DNA from 3 places in the Streptomyces sp. AA4 genome. Region 2 is predicted to be linked to each of the others. Evidence: riboswitches for the same ligand, from Rfam matches in the RefSeq annotation. Region 2 holds a riboswitch; each other region holds the start of a gene.
The links. A riboswitch is a leader RNA that binds a small molecule or an ion and turns the genes downstream of it on or off. The one in region 2 is predicted to bind S-adenosylmethionine.

Region 1 (5,453 bases), 1.6 Mb from region 2:
TTACGGCGTGCCGAGCGTGAAACTCGCTTGGTACGGCCCGGCGCGCAAGGTCGCCGCCGTGCCGCGCGCGGTGTTCTGGCCGGTGCCGAACGTCGATTCCGCGCTGGTCTCGTTCACCCGGACCGACCCGGTCGCCGGAGTGGATCGCGCGCGGTTGTTCGCGGTGGTCGACGCTGCGTTCTCGCAGCGGCGCAAGACTTTGCGGGCCGCGCTGGCCGGATGGGCGGGTTCCGCCGAGCGGGCCGGCGAGCTGCTCGCCGAGGCGGGGATCGATCCGAAGACGCGCGGGGAGCAGCTGGACGTGCACGCGTTCGCGCGGATCGCGGCTGCCGCAAAGTGACCCCCTCCCACGGTGTGCGCCTTGCGACGTCCAACGGCGGTGCCACCACGGGTATTCCGGATGGAGCCCATTAGTTTCGCTGCGTTGTCCGGTGATCTTGGGTCGTCGCTGATTGTGGGTCATTCGTCGTCGTAGAGCTACGCTCGGTGATCGTGCCTGGACCCCGGAAACCGCCCGCCACCTGTGACGAGCGGCTCGGCATTCGGGGGAGCTTGCTTGCTCCACACCCCGCATTGTTCAGCGGCCCCGCCCGAAGGTGCTTCGCTTCCCTGACCTATCTCGGCCCCGCTGCGAACCCGATTGTCCGGGCCACGCGGCCCGCGAGCGACCCCCACTTGACAACGAGAAAACTCTTGTTCCACAAAGCTCCTTGATCGTCCACAGTGGAACGAACTTGTTCGCCGCCGGGCTCCGCCGCGCGCGTTTCGCAGGTCGAGGCACTGTTCGGCGACCGAGCTTCCGGGTTTCCGGGTCCTGGACGCCGGGTCCCGGCATGCGGGCACCACCAGACGTGTGATCTGCACCAACGCGCTTGCGTTCAGCCAATGGGATCGGCTTTACTCGAAAGCGTCCATCCCGAGCGACTGAGAGACCTGGCTCGCCGAAGTCGCAGCAACCACCCTCCGCAGGGCAGGTGCTACCGCCAGGACCGATGGAGGCTGTTTTCGATGAAGAGGGTCACCCGCCCGCTCCTGCTGACCCGCCGGCGCGTAGTCGACGAAGGTCGCCGCTCGGTATGTGCGTGTCGACGCTCCATGGTCATCGCCTGATCGTTTTTTCCGCAGTTTTCTTGCGCCGTCCACAGTGGACGGTAATTCGATGACGCCTGGCGCGCCCGGAAACGGCGCTGCGCCTCGTTTGCCTGGAGCCCTTTCGTGATCACTGTCGAAAACGTGTCCAAGTCCTTTCCCTTCCACGGAAATCGTGTCGCCGCGCTGCGCGACGTGAGTGTTGACGTGCAAGCCGGTTCCCTGTTCGGGATCGTGGGTCCGTCCGGTTCCGGCAAGTCGACCCTCGCCCGCTGCATCGCGCTGCAGGAGCGTCCCGACCGCGGCGTCGTGCGCCTCGACGGCCTCAACACCGCGACGCTCGACGGCAAGCGGCTGCGGGAGATCCGCCGCCAGCTGGGTGTCGTCGGGACCAAGCCCGAGCTGATCGCCGAGCGCACCATCGCCGGCAACATCGCCAGCCCGCTGGAGCAGCTCGGCGTCGACGGCCCGCAGCGGCGCAGCCGGGTCGGTTCGCTGCTCGACCTCGTCGGCCTCACCCCGCGCGCCGCGCAGAAGCCCGAAGAACTCACCGAAGGCCAGCTCCGCCGGGTCGCGGTCGCGAAGGCGCTCGCCGCCGGACCGGCGGTGCTGCTCGCCGACGACCCGACCGCCGGGATCGCGGCCGAGGACGCCGGCGCGGTGCTCGCCGTGCTCGACCGGGCGCGGGCCGAGCTGGGTGTGACGGTCGTCGTCACCACGCCGGACGCGGACGTCGTCCGCCGGGTCTGCGACGACGTCGCGGTGCTCGACAACGGTGCGATCGTCGAACGCGGCACGGTGCTCGACCTGATCTCGACGCCGGACAGCTGGACCGCGCAGGCGGTGCTGCCGTCGATCGAGACCTCGCGCGCCCAGTCCGCGAAGTACGACCGCGCGGTCGACGTCGTCCTGATCGGTTTCGCGTCGGTGGGCGCCCTGCTGCCCGAGGCGGCCAGCCGCTTTGACGTGGAGCTCGCCACCATCGGCGGCGGTCTCACCCGCATCGGGGACACCCCGATCGCCCGGTTCCGCCTCGGCGTCCGCGGCGAGCGGGCCGACGCCGCGCTGTCCTGGATCTCCGACCGGGGCGCGCACGTGAGCCAGCCGGCCCGCGGTCCGCAGAGCGTCGTCGCCGCCTGAGTTTCCCTTTGCCCAAGCGGTTTTCGAGGGCCGTCCCCTTTCGGCGGGGCGGCCCTCGCCGCGTCCGCGGGACACCTCGCCCCGGGAATCAGGACACCTGGGCGAAGTTCTAGGACAGCTGTCCTGAAGGTTGTCCATTGTGGTCGTTCCGGCGAAGAATCTCCGCTAGCTCCGGATCCGCGTGCGCCTCGGCGGTCTGCTTCCACTTCGCCACGAGGGCGGCGAAGGGCACCGGATTGCCGAGCGATTCGGCCCGCTCCGAGGTCTCGACCAATTCGCCGACGAACGCGTGCAGCTCTTCCTTCGACAGATACCGCGCCCACGGGAACGCGGCGGGCAGCGCCTCGGCGGCGAGCGCGACCGTCGCGGCACTGCCGCGCGTCAACTCCGCCAGGATCGTGCCGGTGGCCGAAACCCGGCCGCTGCCTGCTCGGCGGTGACCAGGAGCAGATCGGGTTTGTCCTTCTCCCGTCGGCGAATCCGGAGGTTGACTGCCGGTACGCGTCCAGTTACCAAGTAGTTCCACATTAGCCCGCCTGGCCACCTCGGGACGACGACTGGGGGAACTTCCGTGCCGACGTTTTCTCCTGGCGGGACCTGGCGCGCGGCAGCCACGTAGGCTGGACGGGTGCTCGCCGTCGTTCCACCACCAGTCACCGTCCGGGTCCCGGCCAAGGTCAACCTGCACCTGGCCGTCGGCGACCTGCGGGCGGACGGGTTCCACGAGCTGGTCACCGTCTTCCAGGCGCTTTCGCTCACCGACGAGGTGACCGTCGCGGCCGCCGACGAACCCGGGCTCGAGGTCTACGGCGAGGGGGAGCGCACGGTGCCCACCGACGGCGCCAACCTCGCCTGGCGCGCGGCGCGCGAGCTGGCCGCCTACGCCGGACGGCCGGACGCGGATGCGCCGAAGGTGCGAATCGTGCTGCGCAAGGGCATTCCGGTGGCCGGCGGCATGGCGGGCGGGAGCGCGGACGCGGCGGCGGCGCTCGTCGGGCTCTCGTCGCTGTGGAAGCTCGACGTCACCCGCGACGAGCTGGCCACCATCGCCGGCCGTCTGGGCAGCGACGTGCCCTTCGCGCTGTACGGCGGCACCGCGCTCGGCACCGGGCGCGGCGAGCAGCTCGTGCCAGTGCTCGGGCGGCACACGTTCCATTGGGTGCTGGCCTTCGACGAGGAAGGCTTGTCCACGCCGAAGGTGTTCGGCGAACTCGACCGGTTGCGCGCCGATGGCAAACCGCCGCGGATCGGGTCGCACACGCCGGTCGTGGAGGCGCTGGCGTCGGGAGATCCTCGCCAACTCGCCCTGTTGCTCGGCAATGACTTGCAGGCGGCCGCGGTGTCGCTGCGGCCCGGTCTGCGCCGCACGCTGCGCGCCGGGGTGAACGCCGGCGCGCTGGCCGGATGCGTGTCCGGCTCGGGGCCGACGTGCGCGTTCCTGTGCTCCGACGCGGAAACCGCGGTCGAGGTGGCCGCGGAGCTGTCCGGCGCGGGAGTGTGCCGGACGGTGCGGGTCGCGCACGGCCCGGTGCCCGGCGCCCGGGTGGTCGGCGGCGACGACGCGCCGCGCAACGCGCCGCCGCGCGTGCACGCCTGAAACTTTGCCTCAATAGTCCACAGTGGAAAGGATCCGGATGGCCAACCTGGTCAACCTGGAATCGGTGAGCAAGTCCTACGGTGTGAAGCCGTTGCTGGACAACGTTTCCCTCGGCGTCGCCGAGGGGCAGCGCATCGGGGTCGTCGGGCTCAACGGCGGCGGCAAGACGACGCTGCTCGAAGTCCTTTCCGGACTGAGCGAGCCGGATTCCGGCCGGGTGAGCCAGGTGCGCGACCTGCGGATGGCCGTCGTCACCCAGCGCACCGAACTGCCCGCGGGCAGCACGGTCGGCGACGTGGTGCTGCAGCGCTACGGAGCCGAGCACGAATGGGCCGCCGACGCGCGCGTCCGGTCTATTGTGGACGGTCTCGGCATCACCGCGATCGGCCTCGACACCCCGACCGCGAACCTGTCCGGCGGCGAACGCCGGCGCGTCGCGCTGGCCGCCGCGCTGACCGGCGAACTGGACCTCGTGGTGCTCGACGAGCCCACCAACCACCTTGACGTCGAAGGCGTTCGCTGGCTCGCCGATCACCTGCTGGGCCGCCGGATCGCGGTCGTGGTCGTGACGCACGACCGGTGGTTCCTCGACACCGTCGCGAGCCTCACCTGGGAGGTCGCGAACGGCCGGGTCGAGCAGTACGAAGGCGGTTACGCCGACTGGATTTTCGCGCGCGCCGAACGCGCCCGGCTCGCCGCGACCGCGGAGGAGAAGCGGCAGAACCTGGCGCGCAAGGAATTGGCGTGGCTGCGGCGCGGTCCGCAGGCGCGTTCCTCGAAGCCGCGCTACCGCGTCGAGGCCGCCGAGGCGCTGATCGCCGACGTGCCGCCGCCGCGCGATTCCGTCGAGCTGATGGCGTTCGCGAAGCGGCGGCTCGGCAAAACGGTGCTGGAGCTGGAAGACGTTTCGCTCGCGGTCGGCGACCGGACGCTGCTCGACCACGTCACGTGGCGGATCGGCCCGGGCGACCGGATCGGTCTCGTCGGCGTGAACGGCTCCGGCAAGACCACGTTGCTGAAACTGCTGGGCGGCGACGTCGAATCGCCGACCGGACGGCGCGTGCAAGGCAAGACGGTCGCGCTCGCGCACCTGCGTCAGGAACTGGACGACCTGCCCGCCGATCTTCGCGTGCTGCAAGCGATCGAGCACGTCTCCGGCCGCGTCGTGTTCGGCAAGCAGGAGATGACCGCGTCGCAGCTCGGCGAGAAGCTCGGCTTCCCCGCGGCCCGGCAGTGGACGCCGGTCGGCGACCTGTCCGGCGGGGAACGGCGCCGGCTGCAGCTGTGCCGGTTGCTGATGGCTGAGCCGAACGTGCTGCTTCTGGACGAGCCGACGAACGACCTGGACATCGACACCCTGCAGCAGCTCGAAGACCTGCTCGACGGCTGGCCGGGGACGATGGTGGTGGTCTCGCACGACCGGTACCTGGTCGAGCGCGTCTGCGACGCCACGTATGCGCTCCTCGGCGACGGCAAGGTCACCCACCTGCCGGGCGGCATCGAGGAGTACCTGCAGCGCCGCGCCCGCGCGAAGGAGGCCGCGCCGCGTCGCGAGGCACCGGCGGCGGAGAAGACCGAGGCCAAGCGGAGTGCGGCGGAAACCCGTGCGGCGCAAAAGGAATTGGGC
Region 2 (5,453 bases):
GGGCCTTTTCCGTGTCCCGGGGGGCGCGGCCGCCGCGGATCCGGCGGTTCACCGGCTTGCCGACGGGTCCCGCCGAGGCGCTCCCGGCAGCTGAGGGACATCGGCACCCTCGGCCGAGAGGCAGAGTCGCGGCGGCATTCGTGGTCTTCCCGACGACTCCCACCAGGTGATCCGTCAGCCGAGGGATAGCGATGCCCTCGGCCGCAAACACAGAATCCCAGCGGCATTCACGGGCTTCCCGACGACTCCCGCGAGGTGCTGCCGTCACCCGAGAAGCAGCGGTGCCCCTCGGCCGCAACCGCCGAGCGCCGACAGCGTTCACCGGCTCCCCCGCTGCGACTCCCGCCAAGTGATCCCGTCACCCGAGAAGCAGCGGCATCCCTCGGCCGCAACCGCAAAGCCCCGACAGCGTCACCACGACAACTCCGCCAAGGCGGTCCCGCCTGGAGTTCAGCGGTCTCCCTTGGCCGCGACCACGTCGAGGACCGCGCGCTGCAGGGCGTAGTTCGCGTCGGCCGCCGCGCCCTTGACCTCGGCGTTCAGCCGCGCCACGACGCGCATCGCGGTGGCCAGGCCGTCCTGGCCCCAGCCGCGGGACTGGCCTTGCGCCTTGCGGATCTTCCAGGGCGGCATGCCCAGCTCGCCCGCCATCTGGTTCGGGTTGCCGCGCCCGGCTGCGGACACACGAGCGATCGTGCGGACCGCGTCGGCGAGGGCGTCGGCCACCAGGACGTGCGGGACGCCCAGCTGCATCGCCCACTGCAGCGACTCCATCGCAGCGGCCCGGTCGCCCGCGACGGCCTTCTCCGCGACCGCGAAGCCGGTCACGTCGGCGCGTCCGGTGTGGTAGCGGCGGACCGCCTGCTCGTCGACGACTCCCCCGGTGTCGGCGACCAGCTGGGTCGCCGCCGAGGACAGTTCGCGCAGGTCCGAGCCGACCGAGTCGAGCAGCGCCATCAGGCCCGCGCCGTCGATCTTGCCGCCCGCGCGGCGCACCTCGTTGCGGACGAACGCCTCGCGCTCGGCGGGCTTGGTCAGCTTCGGGCATTCGGTGATCTCCGCGCCCGCTTTTTTCAACGCGCCCGGCAGCGCCTTGGCGGCCTTGCTCCGCCCGCCGCCGCTGTGCACGACCACGAGGACGATGCCGTCGGCCGGCGCCTTCACGTACGCGAGGACCGCGTCGGACAGCTCCTGCGAGATGTCCTGGGCCGACTCCAGCACGATCACGCGCCCCTCGGCGAACAGCGACGGGCTCACCAGCTCGGCCAGCGCCGGCGGTGTGAGATCGGACACCCGCGTCCGCGTGAGGTCCGCCGTCGGGTCCGCGGCCCTGGCCGCGTCGAGGGACGCTCGCACAGCCCGTTCGATGAGCAGTTCTTCCTCGCCCGTGACGAGGTGCAGCGGCGCGGGTGCGGTGGTCACCCGGCCATCTTCTCACCCGGCCGCCGGGCCGTCCGCTCCGGTGATGTGGCCCGCCTCCGTGGCACGAGCTGATCGGGATGTCGTACGGTGTAGCCGAGGACGCGCCCTGCGGCGCTCCGACAACCGAATACCGCTCATCCAGAGGGGCAGAGGGAACGGCCCGACGAAGCCCCGGCAACCGGCGTGCAGCCTGTCATCCCGCGATCGCGGGGTAGCTGACGACCACGGTGCCAATTCCGGCCCGCTTCGGCGGGGCAGATGAGGAAAGGAACCTCGCGATGACTGCAGCCCTCAGCGCCACCTCCGCCAACAAGACGATCGACCTCGGTCCGGCCGTCGAACTGGTGTCGAAGGAAGAAGGGCACCGGCAGCCGCTCGCTCCGGAATTCGTCTCCGTCGAAGACTTCTCGCCGCTCGAGGTCGCCTACGACTTCGGCCGCGTCCGCCGCGAGGACATCGAGGCGGGCCCGCGCAACATCTGGCGTTACAAGAAACTCCTCCCTGTCCCCTCGACCGTCGAGGAGACTCCGAACACCGAACCCGGCTGTACCCGGCTCGTGCGCGCCGACCGGCTCGCGAAGGAGCTCGGCCTCAAGAGCCTGTGGGTCAAGGACGACACCGGCAACCCGACGCACTCGTTCAAGGACCGCGTGGTCGCCGTCGCGCTCGCGGCCGCCCGCGAGTTCGGCTTCGAGGTCCTCGCGTGTCCCTCGACCGGCAACCTGGCCAACGCGACCGCCGCCGCCGCGGCGCGCGCCGGCTGGCGGTCGGTCGTGCTGATCCCGAAGAACCTCGAGCGCGCGAAGATCCTCACCACCGCCGTCTACGACGGCGACCTGATCGCGGTCGACGGCAACTACGACGACGTGAACCGGCTCGCCACCGAGCTGGCCGCCGAGCACCCGAAGTGGGCGTTCGTGAACGTCAACGTCCGCCCGTACTACTCCGAGGGCTCGAAAACGCTCGCCTACGAGGTCGCCGAGCAGCTCGGCTGGCGCATCCCCGAGCAGATCGTCGTCCCGATCGCCTCCGGTTCCCAGCTCACCAAGGTGGACAAGGGTTTCCGCGAACTCGGCCAGCTCGGCCTCGTGGACGCCAGCCCGTACAAGGTGTTCGGCGCGCAGGCCACCGGCTGCTCGCCGGTCTCCACCGCGTACCGCAACGGCCACGACGTGGTCCAGCCGGTCAAGCCGGACACCATCGCCCGCTCGCTCGCGATCGGCAACCCGGCCGACGGCCCGTACGTGCTCGACGTGGTCAACCGCACCGGCGGCGCGATCGAGGACGTCACCGACGAAGAGGTCGTCGAAGGCATCCGGCTGCTCGCGCGCACCGAAGGCATCTTCACCGAGACGGCCGGCGGCGTCACCGTGGCGACCGCGAAGAAGCTCGTCGAAACCGGCAAGCTCGACCCGGACGCCGAAACCGTCCTCCTCATCACCGGCGACGGCCTCAAGACCCTCGACGCGGTCGAGAACCACCTCGGCCCGAAGGCCACCGTGCCGCCGTCCGCCGAAGCCGTCGCCAAGGCGCTCGGCTACTGACGCACCGGCCCGGGGTCCGTCGCGCTACCGCGGCGGACCCCGCGGCTCGCCCCGGCGCGCGACCGCCGGCCCGCTTCCCTCGGGCACAACGGCGGTGTCGCCGTCGACGTCGGTCCGGGTGACCAGCACTCCCATCGTCCCGAGAACGTCCACTGTGGACTTGCTCGGATGCCCGTATCCGTTGCCCGCGCCGACACTGATCAGCGCCGTGCGCGGCCGCACCGCCGCGAGGAACTGCGGCAGCGAATACCTCGAACCGTGGTGCGGCACCTTCAACACGTCAGCCCGCAGGTCGACGCCCTCGGCGAGCAGATCCGCCTGTGCGGCAAGTTCGACGTCTCCGGTCAGCAGGACCCGGCCGGCGCCGGTGTCCGCGCGCAGGACGACCGAACTGTTGTTGATCATCGTGCCGTCCTGCAACGCTGGTGACCGCGTGGTGGCGTAGCGCGGACCTAGTACGTCCAGCGACAGCCCCGGCCATTCCAGCCGCTGCCCTTCGCTCAACTGCACCAGCGGCACACCCCGACGCCGCGCCTCGCCGGAGACCGACTGCCACGCCCACGCGGGCGCGCGCCCTGGTCCGACCGCGATCGCGCCGACGGCTCGCCCGTCGAATACCGAGGCGAGACCGCCGATGTGATCCGCGTGCAGGTGGCTCAGCACGAGCAACGGCACCCGTTCGACGCCCAGCCTCCGCAGGCATTCGTCGACCGGCCCCGGCTCCGGCCCGGTGTCGACGACCACGGCGCGACCGGGCTCGGCGGTGGCCAGGACGACCGCATCTCCTTGCCCGACATCGCATTCCACCATCGCCCAGCCGTCCGGCGGCCAGCCAGGTGCCAGGACTTTGGCCGGCACGACCGTCAGCAGCACGAGGACCAGCCCGATCGCCACCAGCAGCCGGAGCCGCCGAAACCGCGCCGCCACCACGACTACGACCAGCAAGGCAGCCGCGCACAATCCGCCCCACCAACCGCCGGGCCAGGACAGCGCCGCGCCCGGCGCCCTTGCTCCGTGCCGCGCGACGGTGATCAGCCATTGGGCTTCCGGCTCTGCGGCATGAATCAGCAGGTGACCCGCACCCGGCCACCACGGTCCGACGACGGTTGCCAGCACTCCCAGCACCGTGACCGGCGCGACGACCGGTGCCGCAAGGACATTGGTGACCACCGAGACGAGGCTGACCGTGCCCGCCATCCCGGCGATGACTGGCGCGGTGACCACGAACGCGGCCAGCGGCACCGCGAGGCCTTCGGCGTAACCAGGTGGGACTCCCTTTCGTACCAACGAATCTGCCCAGCGCGGCGCGAGTAGCACGAGTCCTGCCGTCGCGAGAACCGAGAGCGCGAAACCGAAATTCCCCGCCATCGTCGGATCCCATGCCACCAGGACACACACCGCGAAGGCCAATGCGGGCAATGCTGAACCACGCCGTCCGAGGGCCAGCGCGAGCAACCCGATGCCGCCCATGACGCCTGCTCGCACCACACTCGGTTCGGGGCCCACCAGGACGAGGAATCCCATCAGACAGGCTCCGGCCGCCGTCGCGGAAAACCTCGGGCCCGCTCGGACCAATCGGCACAGCAGCAGAACAGCTCCGCCGATGATGACGAGGTTCCCACCGCTCACCGCCATCAGATGGGTGAGTCCGGAGGCCTTGAATTCCGCTTCGACCCGTTGGGGCAACGCAGTCGTGTCGCCCAGCACCAGTCCGGGCAGGAGTCCCGCTGGTTCCTCCGGGAGGATCGCGCAGAGCGAGTGCAGGCTGTTCCGCAGTGCCGAGGCGGCGCGCTGCCACCATGGCGCTGGCCCGATATCGACTGGCGCGGCACGGACGGAGAGGACTGCGGCGGTCAGTTCGCCGCCGCGGGCGGGCATGAGGCGACCGGACGTCGTTACTTCCTGGCCGGGCAGCAGGCCGCTCCATCCGGTGACTGGGGCCAGCAACAGGACCCGGCCGGTCGATGCGACCGGCTGACCGTCCACTGTGGCCCTGGTGACCTGTGCCGGAATCGCCACTGAGCGAGTGCCTGCCTGCTGATCGGCGTAGCCAGCTTGGTGAATCGGGCGTGGACGTTCGCTGATCTCGACTCGCAGCGTCGCTGTTACGGCATGCGTGGCTGCGGCTGCCAACGGGTCGGCTGCTGCGTCGTGGATGCGCAAAGCGGTGGGCACTGCGGCAACGAGCCCTACGAGTAGGAGGGCTCCCCCGGCACCGAGGTATCTGGCGCGGCCGCGCGCTAGCAGGACCACGGCACCGATCGCTGCTACTGCTCCGATCGCGGTCGCGACCCACCAGCCGAGTTGCAGTCCGGCGAGCGTGGCCGCCCATCCGGCGACGGCAGCGGGGACGAGACGGAAATCGTGGTCCCGCCGCGACTTTTCTTCGGTTTCCAGCTTCATCTGACGGTCACCTGCTCGCGCAGCTTTTCGAATTTGCTCTCACCGATGCCGTCGACGTCGCGGAGTTGTTCGACGCTCGAAAAT
Region 3 (5,453 bases), 500 kb from region 2:
TCGTCGGCTCGCTGGAACTGGAATCCGGCATCAACGACGCGCCCGCCTACATCGCGGTCGTCGTGCTCGCGTCCGGAGAGGCGATCGACTGGTCGCTGCCGCTGCTGGTGGTCTACGAACTGCTCACCGGCCTCGCGCTCGGGCTCGCGTTCGGCTGGCTGGGCGCGCAGGCATTGCGCCGGGCCGCGCTCCCGGCGACCGGCCTGTACCCGCTCGCGACGGTCGCGGTGTGCGTGCTCGCGTACTCCTCGGGACAGCTGGCGCACGCGTCCGGGCTGCTCGCCACCTACGTCGCCGGCCTGGTGCTGGGCAACTCCAAGCTGCCGCACCGCTCGGACACCCTGTCGTTCGCCGAAGGGCTCGGCTGGCTCGCGCAGATCGGGCTGTTCGTGCTGCTCGGCCTCTTCGCGTCGCCGACCCGGCTGCTCGAAACGCTCATCCCGGGCCTGGTCGCGGGCGCGGTGGTGCTGCTGCTCGCGCGGCCGCTCTCGGTCGTCCTGTCGCTGCTGCCGTTCCGGTTGCCGTGGCGGGAAGTGACGTTCCTGTCCTGGGCCGGGCTGCGCGGCGCGGTGCCGATCGTGCTCGCGATGATCCCGCTGTCCGAAGGCGTGCCGGGCGCGCAACGGCTCGTGGACGCGGTTTTCGTGCTCGTCATCGTGCTCACCCTGCTGCAGGGCGCGACGCTCAGCCCGCTCGCGCGGATCCTCGGGCTGGCGAAGGCGACGCAAGCGCACGAGATCGAGGTCGACTCCGCCCCGCTCGACGAACTCGGCGCGGAACTGCTGCAGGTGCGCATCCAGAAGGGGTCGAAACTGCACGGCGTGTACCTGTCGGAGCTGCGGCTGCCCGCCGGCGCGACGGTCAGCCTCGTGGTGCGCGGCGGGACGGGCTTCACCCCGCAGAAAACGAGCCGCTTGCAGGTCGAGGACCAGCTTCTGGTGGTCACGACCGCCGCCGACCGCGACGCGACCGAACGGCGCATCCGGGCCGTGGACCGCGCCGGCCGCCTCGCGCGCTGGCACGGGGAATCCGGGGCCTGATTCTTCCGTCCTTTGTGGACTGTATCTGTGACTGCCGTCTCAGATCACGAGACGGGGCTGGTTTCGCCCGCGGGTGGTCCGCTATCTTCGGTTCCAGGTCATGAGTGCCAGCGCGAAGCCCCGGCTTGCTGGCCGGCAACCCTCCTACCGCGGTGGGGTGCCCCGGGTGAGGACCAGGCCGGTCGCGCAGTGCGGCGGGCAAGCGCGGGCCCCTCGCCGGGGGTCCCCCGGAACGCCGAGGAGGCGCCGTCATGACTCTCGCACTCGACCGGTCCACGGAAACTGTTTCTGCTGTTCCCGCTGTCGCTGGTGCCGCGTTGCGGGTCCCGCTGGTCACCGGCGGCGACATCGGCTACGCGAACCTCGACCACGCGGCCAGCGCGCCCTGTCTGGACGCGGTGCGCACGGCGGTCGACGAGTTCCTTCCCTGGTACGCCAGCGTGCATCGCGGCGCGGGCTTCGCTTCGCAGGTCTCGACGCGGCTGTACGAGCGGACCCGGGACGTGCTGCGCCGGTTCGTGGACGCCCGCAGCGGCGACTCGGTGATCTTCACCCGCAACACCACTGACGCGTTCAACCTGCTGGCGAAAGCGTTGCCGCGCAAGACTTCTGTGGTCGTGTTCGACAGCGAGCACCACGCCGCGCTGCTGCCGTGGCGGGGTCCGAACGTCCGGCGCGTGCAGCTGCCGCGAACCCGGCTCGCCGCGGTGTCCGTTGTGGACGAAGCCCTCGCGGAATGCCCGCAGGGGCCCCGGCTGGTGGTGGTCGCCGGAGCGTCCAACGTGACCGGCGAGCTGCTGCCGGTCGCGGAAATCGCCGCGGTGGCCCGGAAACACGGTGCCCGGGTCGCGCTCGACGCCGCTCAGCTCGCGCCGCATCGGCGAATTTCGTTGCGGGAGCTGGATGTCGACTACGTCGCGCTGTCCGGGCACAAGCTGTACGCGCCGTTTGGGGCGGGAGCGCTGATCGGCCGCAGCGACTGGCTGCGGGCCGCTGAGCCGTACCTGGCTGGTGGCGGCGCGACGAAACTGGTGACCGAGGAAGCCGTCGTGTGGAACAGCGGTGAGGAACGACACGAGGCCGGTTCGCCGAATACCGTTGGCGTGTATGCGCTTGGAGTGGCTTGCGAACAGCTGGCGGCGCATTGGGACGCGGTTGGTGCGCATGAGGCCGCGCTGCTGGAGCGGCTGCGCAAGGGCCTCGAGAGCCTGCCCGGATTCGCCGAGCTGCGGTTCTTCGACGCGCCGGTGGACCGGGTCGGCACGGTGAGTTTCGTAGTCGACGGATTCGAACCCGGCTGGCTGGCGGCGGTGCTGTCGGCGGAGTACGGAATCGGCGTGCGGGACGGCGCGTTCTGCGCCCACGTGGCCGCCCGGAGGCTGATCCGAGAAGCCGGAAGCGAAGGCCAGCAGGCGGTTCGGGTCAGCCTCGGTCTGGGGAGCACCGAGGAACACGTGGACCGGTTGGTGCTGGCCCTGCGCCAGATCGTGGCCCGCGGGGCCCGGTGGGAGTACGCGAAGGTGGACGGCCGGTGGGCGCCGGTGGGGGACACTCGGGAGCTGCCCGGTTTCTGCGCTTGACGGTGCAGTGTTTATCGCGCTCCCGCGTCGTGGTCGAGTTGGTTCTTGCAGGCTGCGCGGATCACCTCTTTGATTTGCTCTTCAGTGCGTCCCCAGCCTTGGCCCCACTCTTCGTCCAGCATCCAGGCTTGCGCCAGCGGCAGCTCGATGACCCTGTCGGAGTAATCGGTGCGGACGATGATCGTGTGCAGGTCGTCCAGCAGGCCGCGTTCGGTGAGGTGGCCGTTGAGGAGCATTCGGGCCAGGTGAGCGAACGCTTCTTCGGCTGCCTCGGTCGCGGTGGGAATGGGCGCGCGGCAGTCGGCTAGAGCGGCCCGTTCGACGTCGTGGATTTCTCGCGGTTCCGTGCGGGACAGGCCCGCCAGATGGCGCAGATGCTCGCCGTCCTCGCCGTCGGCGAGCCAGTGGGCTGCCCAGAGCGGGAGACAGTCGGTGGGGGAGAGGTCCAGGGCGATCCGCGCGGCCGCCACGGCGGGGGTGGGGATCTCGGCGGGCATGGCAGCGATGATGGCGGAAGCAGCGAGCGCCGGGCGACCGGATTAGGGCCGGGGACTGCCGCTGTGACCTGCTCGGTCGAGGTTGTGGACAATAGGGGGGTGAGCACCGATCCTTCGCCGTCCGAATCCGAGGTCGAGCCGTCTGCCGAACCGCCTGAGCAGGAGGCTGCCGGGGGAGACGCGCCGCTGCCCAAGCGGCGGGTCTGGGCGGTGTTCGCGGTCGCCGCGCTGCTGTGGGCGATCGACCTGATCACGAAGAACCTCGTCGTCGCGAACCTCGAGGGCAAGGAGCCCAAGCCGATCCTCGGCGGGCTGATCTACCTGCAGGTCACGCGCAACCCGGGCGCCGCGTTCTCGATGGCGACCGGCATGACGTGGGTGCTCGCGCTGGTCGCGATCGGCGTCGTGATCGCGATCGTGTGGATCTCGCGCAGGCTGCGCTCGGTCGGCTGGGCGATCGGCCTCGGGCTGGTCCTCGCCGGCGCGCTCGGCAACCTGACCGACCGGTTCTTCCGCGAGCCCGGACCGCTGCGCGGGCACGTCGTGGACTTCATCTCCGCGTTCGTGCCCAACGGGCAGGGTTTCGCGATCTTCAACATCGCCGATTCCGCGATCTGCGTCGGCGGCGCGCTGATCGTGCTGCTGTCCCTGCTCGGCAAGGACTACGACGGCACCTCCACCCGCGGCAAGAAGAAGGACTCCGAGTGAGCGCGCGCATGCTGCCCGTCCCCGACGGGCTCGACGGAATGCGCGTCGACGCCGGACTCGCCAAACTGCTCGGCCTGTCCCGCACCGCGGTCGCGGACCTCGCCGCGGCGGGCGACGTCCTCCTCGACGGCCGCCCGGCGGGCAAATCGGACCGTCTCGCCGCCGGCGGGCTGCTCGAGGTGACGTTGCCGGAACCGGAACGTCCGGCGGAAATCGTCGCGGAGCCGGTCGACGGCATGAAGATCCTGCACGATGACGACGACATCGTGGTGATTTCGAAACCGGTCGGCGTCGCCGTGCACCCCAGCCCCGGCTGGACCGGCCCGACGGTCGTCGGCGGCCTCGCCGCGGCCGGGCTGCGCATCTCGACCTCCGGAGCGGCCGAACGACAGGGCGTCGTGCACCGCCTCGACGCGGGCACCACCGGGGTGATGGTGGTGGCGAAGAGCGAGCACGCGTACACCGTGCTGAAGCGGGCGTTCAAGGAACGGACCGTCGACAAGGGCTACCACGCTGTGGTGCAAGGCCACCCCGACCCGACGCGCGGCACCATCGACGCCCCGATCGACCGCCACCCGCGGCACGACTACAAATTCGCGGTCGTCGCGGGCGGGCGGCCGAGCGTCACGCACTACGAGGTAGTCGAGGCGTTCCGGGCGGCGTCGCTGGCGCACGTGAAGCTGGAAACCGGGCGGACCCACCAGATCCGCGTGCACTTCTCCGCGCTGCGCCACCCGTGCGCGGGCGACCTGACCTACGGAGCGGACCCGGTGCTGGCGCGGAAGCTCGGCCTGACGCGGCAGTGGCTGCACGCGCGGACGCTCGGCTTCGCCCACCCCGCGGACGGCCGGTGGGTGGAGTTCGAGGCGGAGTATCCGGACGATCTGGCGAGTGCGCTGGAGATCTTGCGGGACGGGAACTAGTCCGGCGGTTGCGAGACGCGGAACCAAGGGCTCGTGAGTGCCTGTGCCGGTTCTAACCGGCTGCCATGTTTCAGGACTTCGTGAACAGATGTGTTTCAGGACTTTGTGGGCAGTTTTTGGTTGGCGAGGCGTTGGTAGCGTACTGATCGGTCCAGGGTGAGCTGGCGGGCGATCGTGTCGTTGATCATGACGGTGACGCGGTCGCCTTGCCAGTAGACGCTGGCGGTGTGTCCGGCCCATCGGCGTCCCAGGACGATGGAGCATCCGGAGAACGCGATGACGCCGGTGGCCGAGACGGGCCGGGTGGCGAGGCCGCTGGGCCGGCGCGGCCCGGTGGCGGGGACGGCTTTGGGCCGGGCGTCGTAGCGCTGCCGGGGCGTGTCGCCGTTGAGGCTTTGGTGGCGGCGGTGGTTGTAGATCGTCCGGTATTCGTCGAGCAGTTCCTGCAGCTGGGCGAGTGTGCCGGCGGCCGGTCGGGCGGCGAGCCATTTCTGCAGGGTCTGATGGCTGCGTTCGTTCTTGCCGCAGGTTTGCGGGTGGTGCGGGGCGGCGGCGATCGCGGTGATCCCGAGGGCGGCGAGGCGGCGTTCGAGTTCGACCATGCGGCCGCGGTGTTTGCCCGAGAAGGCGAGCCCGTTGTCCGACAGCAGCGCCACGGGCAGGCCGTGTCCGGCGAAGGCGTGTTGCAGGGCGGCCCAGGTGGCG

Region 1: linked by a shared signal. The riboswitch ahead of SSMG_RS33425 (methionine ABC transporter ATP-binding protein) and the one ahead of thrC (threonine synthase) in region 2 are both predicted to bind S-adenosylmethionine.
Region 3: linked by a shared signal. The riboswitch ahead of SSMG_RS24185 (aminotransferase class V-fold PLP-dependent enzyme) and the one ahead of thrC (threonine synthase) in region 2 are both predicted to bind S-adenosylmethionine.

Annotation. Positions count from the first base shown of each region.
Region 1 covers NZ_GG657746.1:7,349,537-7,354,989, reverse strand. Annotated here, with positions in the region: gene rsmA (16S rRNA (adenine(1518)-N(6)/adenine(1519)-N(6))-dimethyltransferase RsmA) at 1-340, shown strand, start outside; SAM riboswitch class I at 909-999, shown strand; gene SSMG_RS33425 (methionine ABC transporter ATP-binding protein) at 1,216-2,229, shown strand; gene SSMG_RS33420 (hypothetical protein) at 2,339-2,614, opposite strand; gene SSMG_RS33415 (4-(cytidine 5'-diphospho)-2-C-methyl-D-erythritol kinase) at 2,858-3,826, shown strand; gene SSMG_RS33410 (ABC-F family ATP-binding cassette domain-containing protein) at 3,864-5,453, shown strand, end outside.
Region 2 covers NZ_GG657746.1:5,774,805-5,780,257, forward strand. Annotated here, with positions in the region: gene holA (DNA polymerase III subunit delta) at 451-1,422, opposite strand; SAM riboswitch class I at 1,554-1,687, shown strand; gene thrC (threonine synthase) at 1,701-2,966, shown strand; gene SSMG_RS26425 (ComEC/Rec2 family competence protein) at 2,991-5,369, opposite strand; gene SSMG_RS26430 (ComEA family DNA-binding protein) at 5,366-5,453, opposite strand, start outside.
Region 3 covers NZ_GG657746.1:5,277,985-5,283,437, reverse strand. Annotated here, with positions in the region: gene SSMG_RS24190 (potassium/proton antiporter) at 1-1,040, shown strand, start outside; SAM riboswitch class IV at 1,137-1,251, shown strand; gene SSMG_RS24185 (aminotransferase class V-fold PLP-dependent enzyme) at 1,292-2,620, shown strand; gene SSMG_RS24180 (hypothetical protein) at 2,632-3,117, opposite strand; gene lspA (signal peptidase II) at 3,217-3,825, shown strand; gene SSMG_RS24170 (RluA family pseudouridine synthase) at 3,834-4,748, shown strand; gene SSMG_RS24165 (IS481 family transposase) at 4,844-5,453, opposite strand, start outside.